DNA from 2 places in the Paenibacillus sp. CR_12 genome. Region 2 is predicted to be linked to the other one. Evidence: riboswitches for the same ligand, from Rfam matches in the RefSeq annotation. Region 2 holds a riboswitch; the other holds the start of a gene.

Evidence for each region. Region 2 has a riboswitch for ZMP and ZTP ahead of purT (phosphoribosylglycinamide formyltransferase 2). Riboswitches for the same ligand answer to the same signal wherever they lie in the genome.
Region 1: another riboswitch for ZMP and ZTP. It lies ahead of RB297_RS07930 (bifunctional 5,10-methylenetetrahydrofolate dehydrogenase/5,10-methenyltetrahydrofolate cyclohydrolase); the one in region 2 lies ahead of purT (phosphoribosylglycinamide formyltransferase 2).

What each region holds. Positions count from the first base shown of each region.
Region 1 is NZ_JAVFHO010000002.1:942,101-946,313, forward strand. It holds gene RB297_RS07920 (glycoside hydrolase family 32 protein) at 1-278, opposite strand, end outside; gene RB297_RS07925 (LacI family DNA-binding transcriptional regulator) at 450-1,442, opposite strand; gene RB297_RS07930 (bifunctional 5,10-methylenetetrahydrofolate dehydrogenase/5,10-methenyltetrahydrofolate cyclohydrolase) at 1,729-2,577, opposite strand; ZMP/ZTP riboswitch at 2,644-2,723, opposite strand; gene RB297_RS07935 (permease) at 2,878-3,888, shown strand; gene RB297_RS07940 (TIGR03943 family putative permease subunit) at 3,996-4,213, shown strand, end outside.
Region 2 is NZ_JAVFHO010000002.1:771,438-775,650, forward strand. It holds gene RB297_RS07090 (MATE family efflux transporter) at 1-675, opposite strand, end outside; gene purT (phosphoribosylglycinamide formyltransferase 2) at 993-2,153, opposite strand; ZMP/ZTP riboswitch at 2,236-2,317, opposite strand; gene RB297_RS07100 (LysR family transcriptional regulator) at 2,378-3,253, opposite strand; gene dapA (4-hydroxy-tetrahydrodipicolinate synthase) at 3,365-4,213, shown strand, end outside.

The sequences.
Region 1 (4,213 bases), 170 kb from region 2:
TCAATAGCGATGCCTTGGTTCTGCCAAAACACCAGATCTTTCGAGGAAGTATGGTACCAGTATTTCAAGCCGTGAAACGTACCCAGAGGAAACCATTGGTAAAACAAGTGATACTCTCCGTTGTAATAAGAAAATCCATTGGGATCATTCATCAGGCCCATGATGGGCTGCACGTGAAATTTTTGCCTCCATTCGCTTAATCGCACTTTCTTCCTAATGGAGGAAAGCTCTTCGGGAGAAGCCTGATCCAGGCGTCGGTATTTCAGTTCTCTGTCCATATCTCTTCTCCTTATAAATGGGCTTGCTGAAAAATCAAACTGAACATGCTAACACGTGCACGCTACTGTGGTGGAACCGGTTCCAATCAAAGGTAAAAATAATGAACTCAGTTCCAATACCAAGCAAACACTCGGATTGGAACCGGTTCCGTTATTTGAAGTATAAAATACCTAATTCAGATTGTCAACGCTTTCCCGATGAATCATCTCGCAATTCATGACCGTCAGGAAATCCACCGGCTCGTCGTTGACCAGCTTCATAATATGCTGTGCCGCGAGGTGGCCCGCTTGGAAATATCCATATTTCACCGTTGTTAACCCGGGATGAATCACCTCGGTTACGTCGTATCCGCCAAATCCGGTCACGGAAAGTTGGTCGGGAATAGAGATGCCTTTCATGTGCGCCGCTTTCATCACGCCTAGCGCAATGTTGTCCGTGGCGCAGACCACGGCCGTTGGCAGCGTTCGGTGAAGCTCAAACATGGAGCATGCCGTCTTCACACCATCCGACATCTTGAATCCACTCTCATAGAGAACCGCTTCCGCCTCTTCATACTCGCTTACCGCTTTGAGGAACCCTTCCTTCCGCTTGACTCCGACGGCTACGTCCTTTTCCGTCACCCCGATATAGGCAATTTGACGATGTCCCATCGACAGCACGTACCGGCCCATGTCATAACCTGCGGCATAATCGTTATAGATCATGCTGTGGACATGTTCATGCTGTTGTCCGAGCAGAATGACCGGAATGCCGATCTCTTGAATCGCGGCAAGATGGGTTTCCGTCACCTGCGTGGCGAACAGAATAATGCCTGATATTTTTTGTCTGGCGAGATCATACAGCGCTTCGATCTCCCTGGATAAATCCTGGCTTGCGTTGATGATCAGTAGCTGATATCCGTGTTTTCTTAATTCTTCGTCCATGCCGGCGACAGTCTGCGATGCGGAGAAGGAGTCCAGACGCGGCATAATGGTGCCGATCATGCTCGTTTTTTTCGCTTTCAGGCTTTGCGCAAAAGAATTCGGGATATAGCCGGTTTCCTGAATAACCTGCTCAATCTTGCGGCGTGTCGCATGACTGACGGATCCTCCGTTCAAGAAACGGGAGACCGTGCTTTTGGCAACTCCGGCTTTGTGGGCAATATCGGCGATCGTGTTCTTCATGCCAAGATCTCCGGAGCCGTTAGCAGCGCTGCATCGAACGGATCTTTCTCTGGAGCTCCCTGTTGTCCCGCACAACAGGCCATGATTCGTATAAACATGAATCTCTCCCCTTCGTATTTCTCTTATTCCTAACTATACCATGACGTCCAGGGGTCCGTGAAATGCGGGCTCCAAGCCTAGCATTGCATGGTCCATATTTGCAGGCTCTGGCATAAAATGAAAGATTCGAAGGGGATGATTCATGGGTGCAGCCTTGCTTCACATGCAAGTAGTCAAGTGCATTCCCTTAAGCTTGGACGGTTCGCTCGGCCGATTCGACGGTATGCTTCAGCAATGTCGCTATCGTCACGGGGCCGACGCCCGCCGGTACCGGCGTGATTGCGGAAGCCGCCTTGGCACAGGCTTCGTAATCGCAGTCCCCGATATTCCCTTTATTGTAACCGGCGTCCAACACGACGGCACCCGGCTTGATCCAGTCCCCTTGAATGAAATTAGGCTTGCCTACGGCCGCAACCACAATATCCGCTTGGGACACAATCTCCCCAAGGTTCTTCGTTCTCGAATGGCAGATCGTAACCGTGGCGTTGCGATTGAGCAGCATCATCGATACCGGCTTGCCCAGAATCGGACTGCGTCCGACCACCACCGCATGCTTCCCTTCGATCGGCAGGCTGTAATAGTCCATAATCGCGATAATCGCCGCCGGCGTACATGACGGGTAATCGGCGAAACCAAACGCATTTTGCGAGAACCCGAGCGTGGTTACTCCATCCACGTCTTTTTTAATGTCGATGGCATCAAAAGCCGCCCGCTCATCGATATGGTGCGGTACCGGGTGCTGAAGCAGAATACCGTGGACGTTCGGATCCTCGTTCAGTGCTTGAATCGCAGCGATCAGCTCCTCCGTCGTTGTCGATGTCTCCAGCACTACTTTTTTGGATATGATGCCAAGCCGCTCGCACGCATTTCCCTTCATCCGCACATAGGTCGCCGAAGCAGGATCATCGCCAACCAGAATCGTTGCCAGACAAGGGGTTACCCCTTGCTGTTTCAATTCCTGTACCTTCACCGCCAGCTTTGCCTTGATATCATCGGATACTTTTTTTCCATCCAAAATTACGGGTTCCTTACTCATGCTAATCCGCTCCTTCGCCATTGTATTAAAAAACATAAAGAGGCAAGGCGACTCGAACGTCTCCTTACCTCTTGCCCAGGCGTACGGCATATGATCCCATGTGCTCCCTCTTGGTAACCCAAGCTACGCCAGTAACACAGGGATAACTTTTTTTAATATATCACGACTTTGGACTTCGCGCCACCGGCTATGCGGCCGCCCTTTAATCGTAAAGTTTTTGATTTATTGCCTGAAATCACGTATGTTGCCGATGGTACAAGCATAGAATGTCTTAAGAACAATTCGCTCCAGGAGGCCTTGATGAGATATCCGGCGATCTTCAAAATGCTGCCCTTTATACTGCCGCTTGCGTTCGTGATTCCGGTCTTGACGATATGGCTGCAGAGGGACTTAAACCCCATACCCAGCCAAGACCTGCAGCAGGTTAAAACCGTCTTCACGGGCATCTTCCTTGAGGCACTTCCTTTCATTTTGCTTGGAGTGCTGCTGTCGTCCCTTCTGCAGCTGTTCGTACAAGAGCAATGGGTGCGGCGTCTCACGCCGAAGAATCCGATGGTTGGCGTCCTGTTCGCTTCCATGCTCGGCATCCTGTTTCCCATCTGCGAATGCGGGATGATCCCGGTCGTTCGCAGGTTGATGCTGAAGGGGATGCCCGCCTATATCGCCGTCACCTTTATCCTCAGCGGTCCTATTCTGAATCCCATTGTATTCGCATCAACGATCATGGCCTTCCGTTCACATCCCGAAGTGACGATCGGACGAATGGGACTGGCTTTTGCAGTCGCGGTGACGACGGGTTTGCTCGTTTATGTTTTTTCAAGAAGCAGCCCCCTGAAGCGTTCCTTTCAAGAGTTCGCCGAACAGGGCTCCAGCAAGGGGGAACGTTTGTTGCATGAGCATCCCAAAACCTGGAGAAGCATGTTTGTCCACGCCGGAGACGAGCTGATCGAGATGTGCAAATATTTAGTCCTGGGCGCTTTCCTGACGGCCTGCATCCAATCCTTCATTCCGAGGGAGGAGCTGCTGGCTCTGGGGAACGGTCCTGCCGCCTCCTATCTGTTCATGATGGGCTTTGCCTTCATCCTCTCCCTTTGCTCAACTTCGGACGCCTTCGTGGCATCGGCATTCACGCACACCTTTACCGTCGGCCCGCTGGTTTCCTTCCTGGTTCTCGGCCCGATGCTGGATTTCAAAAGCCTGCTCATGCTGTCGGCTACCTTCAAGACCAAATTCGTGATCGGCTTAAGCCTGCTGGTGATTACGCTTGTCTTTATCGGCTCTGTAGCCGTCAACGCGCTATTCGGCGGTTAGGTGTAGTAAACAAACTGGAGTGGCAATACACGAAAACGGTTGGAATAACGGCACCTTCAGGCTGTTATGCCTTCGGATATCCACTTGAGATTGGAGGTGTTCGGGACGTGAAGCCCCGTCTGAGCCTGCGAAGCCACTATATACTGCGATCGCTGCTTATCGCAGCTCTGGCCGCCTATATCATGCATCTGAACGCATCAAATTCGCTGGACTATTACTTGGCTCCCCATATGCAGACCCTGCTTCTGCTCTGTCCGGTGCCGCTGTTGTTCATAGCTTTCGGCATGCTGTGGCACGCCATTGCGGGAGCTTCCGGCGAGGTGTG
Region 2 (4,213 bases):
CCAGTCGGCATTCTTGAATTGAAGGAGCGGGACCTTCTTATGAATGTAGATCAGACAGAGCAGGCAGGAGAACAGCTGCGATACAACCGTGGCAAGTCCGGCTCCGGCTACTCCCATCTTAAATACGAGAATGAATAAGAGGTCGAGCACGATGTTCAGTATGCTTGCAACGACCAGGAAGAGAAGCGGCGTCCGGCTGTCGCCGAGAGCGCGGAGCAGGTTAGCCAGCAAATTAAACAGAACGGCCGCGCCGACGCCCCAGTTAATGACGATCAGATACGAATACGCATCATCCAAAATTTCGGCAGGGGTGTTCATCATGACGAGGACGGGTCTCGTAAATATAACGCTCACGATGGTGAGGAATACCGTGAACACCAGACTGATCCATACACTCGTTCCCACGCTTTTGCGGACGCCTGCGATATCCTTAGCTCCAAAACGCTGTGCCGTTATGATAGACAAGCCAGCCGTCAAGCCTTGGGCAAAGCCGATGACAAAAAACAAAATGCTGCCTGTCGAGCCAACGGCTGCAAGTGCGTTTACGCCTATGGTACGTCCCACGATTAGGGTGTCTGCCATGTTGTAAAATTGTTGAAAAATATTACCGATCAAAAGCGGGATGGTAAACATGATAATCAGCTTGATCGGACTTCCTTGCGTCATGTCTCTCATGTAGATTCTCCTATGCCGTCAATAAACGTTCCTCTAAAGATTTATTTGAAATATTATGCTTCAAACAGCGCTTATCGCATCGAATGGAAACATTATAATGGGTGAGGGTCGTTTGTATTCTTGTGTATCTTATCATGAAAGAACATAAATTTCTCCTATTTATTCCCGAAATCAAAACTAAAAGCAAGTACTCGTCATTCGAAGAGTCTGTACCCGATTTGGATCCCTGATTTCTCTATAACTGAAAAGGCCAACCGGTCATTTCGGTTGGCCTTTTCAACATGATGACATGTGATATCCCTATGGAATTCCGATGTTTATGCCTCTTCGACGGCAAGCTTATCCAAGGCCAGCTTCGCACGTGACCGCGCTTCTTCGACATCGCCGGCGGTTGACAGCGCGACTGCTACTCGTCTTCCGACCTTGGTTACCGGTTTGCCGAACATGCGAAGCTGCGTATTCGGAACGGCCAGCGCTTGATCGGCGCCTGTAATCGTATAGTCTTCCAGCTCTCGGCCGGCTTTCAGGGGGCGGCTGGCTCCCGGCGTGATCAATTCGATCTCTGGTATCGGAAACCCGAGAATGGCACGGACATGAAGCGCAAATTCGGATAGATTTTGCGTGACCAGCGTAACCAGCCCAGTATCATGCGGACGCGGGGATACCTCGCTGAAGTACACCTTATCCTCGGCCAAAAATAATTCAACGCCGAACAAGCCGTATCCGCCAAGCTCGTCGGTAATCTTCCGCGCAATATATTTAGCTTCCTCGATTTGCGCTTCAGACATGTCGTGCGGCTGCCACGATTCGATATAATCTCCGCTTTCCTGAATATGCCCGATCGGCGCACAGAAGCTTGTTCCATTGACGGAGCGGACGGTCAGAAGCGTGATTTCCGACTGGAATGAAATGAATTCCTCAATGATCACCCTTCCGTTCTGAACGCGGCCGCCTTCCATGGCGATGTTCCAGCAGGACTCGATATCCCCTTCCGAACGGCACACGCTTTGACCTTTGCCGGAGGAGCTCATCAACGGTTTGATCACGCACGGAAAACCCATGTCCAGGACAGACTGCTTGAATTCCTCATAGGTATCGGCAAATCGATAGTCCGCAGTCGGCAGTCCCAACTCCTCTGATGCCAACCGGCGGATCCCCTCACGGTCCATCGTAAGCTTTGCGGCTCTGGCGGTAGGAATCACCCGAAACCCCTCATCCTCCAGCTTCACCAGCTCCGCAGTAGCCAGCGCTTCAATCTCCGGAACGATCAGGTCCGGCTTTTCCAACTCAATAATAGCGCGCAGCTTCTCTCCGTCCAGCATATCGATCACATGGCTGTGATCGGCAACGTGCATGGCAGGAGCATCGGCATAACGATCGACGGCAACGGTTTGGACACCCAATCGTTGTGCTTCAATTACGACTTCTTTCCCTAGTTCTCCGGATCCCAGCAGCAATATTTTTTTCGTTTTGAACATCGTTGTTTTATCCCCTTTTCATAGTTTCAGAGACGATAGAAGCCCAAGAAAATAATAAAGAGGTAAGGGAAATAAACTCCCTTACCTCTGCCCAGGCGTACGGCCGTTGTCATTCATGTGCTCCCTCATGGTTCCCCCATGCTACGCCAGTCACACATAAACCTATACATTGTTACATAAATGATACTGAATCTTTTCGTTAAATGCAATATCAGCCTGCGTCCTTAGGATTTAGACTTCAACATTTCGATCATATCCTGAAGCGAGTGTGACAGCCACTTCTTAGGATGAACGACAATCTGGATGTCCAGTCGAATGTCAGGGTGTTGAAAGGGAAGAACCGCCAGCTCTCCCCTCTTGATTTCCTCCTCTGCTACCATTCTCGGCAATAGGGAGATGCCGGTGCCGGACATGATATATCTTTTTATTGCCTCGGGGTTGCCCAATTCCAAACCAATACGGACGGGAGCTCCGCTGGCGCGCAGCACTTTTTCCAACATGATTCGGTAATTGCAAGTATCCTCGGTCATAATCCATTCGTAATCAGCCAGATGCTCCAGCTCGATGACGGGCAACCAGCGAAGCGGATGATCCGGATGGGCAATCAAATGGAGGGGCTCTTCCCGGATCGAGATCCAATTCAATGAAGTGTCTTCCGGTTTGTTCTCCAGAATAAGCCCGAGATCGTACTCGCCCTCTCTTACCTTACTGACGATGCTATCTTCACGATCCGTTTGCAAGCGGATGGCAAGATCTTCATGCTCCTGTCTTAGCCGATGAAGGACGGATGGAAGAAAATATGCGGCAAGCGAATCGATCGTTCCAATCGATAAGATGCCCCCGCCTTGTTTCGTCAGCTTTTCCTTAGACTGCTGGAACAGATCCAGCATTTGGACAGCATACTTGAACAGCTCCTCCCCTGACTTCGTCAGGCGCAGGCCTCTGCCATACCGTTCAAACAGCTTGACGCCGTATTCCTTCTCCAGCTTCTGAATCTGGGTGGTAACGCTGGATTGTGCATAACCCAATTCGTCAGCAGCTTTAGTAAAGCTCTTTCGAACAGCAACCTCCCTGAAGGTTTGCAGATAGATCAGTTCCATCGCTTTCTCCTCATCAATAATATTGATAATAACTATCTATTATTATAGATAACACCGATTCCGATTCCCATGGTAAAGTAAAGCCACAATTCATGAAATGGAGGAAAGATCATGTTGAGTCCGCAAGATTTGAGAGGTATTTATGTTCCGGTGGTCACTCCCTTTTCACATGAATACGCATTGGATGTTCCGTCTTATCATCGTTATTTGGAGAATTTGTTATCCCATGACATTCAAGGATTGATCATCAACGGTACGACCGGAGAGGCGCCGACGGTAACTTGGGAAGAGGTCGTTCAGGTGGTGGAGGAAACGCGAAAAGGTCTGGACGGACGGCAATTGCCGGTCATTATTGGTACGGGTACCAACGATACGTTCTCCAGCATGAAGCGGACGGAATGGGCAGGACATATCGGGGCAGACGCGGTATTGGTGGTCACGCCGTATTACAGCCGCCCTTCGATTGAGGGCATTATACAACATTTCTGCAAAGTCGCAGAGGTGGGGATACCGGTTATTTTGTACGAAGTTCCTTCGCGCACTGGAATTTCCTTACCGGTTGATGCCATTCGAAGAATCATGGAGATCCCCGGTGTCATCGGAATGAAGGACAGCACTGCGAGTACGGAGCTTATGAGAAGCTTGTCTCCATACGATACGAAGCCTGTTCTATGCGGGGACGATGTCCGCTTTCATGAGATGCTGCGTCATGGTGCATCCGGGGGCATTTTGGCGTCGGCCAATGTGAATACCGAGGCTTTTATTCGTGTGTATCAATTAGCTGCCCAAGGGGATTATTCTCGTTCCGAAAAGGAGTTTGAAGTGCTGCTTCCCGTTATTCATCAGTTGTTCGCAGAATCCAATCCCGCTCCGCTAAAATGGCTGCTTGCCAAGCAAGGCCTTATCTCATCCGACACCCTGCGCCTGCCGATGGGCACCATTACGGATGAGCTCAAGCTA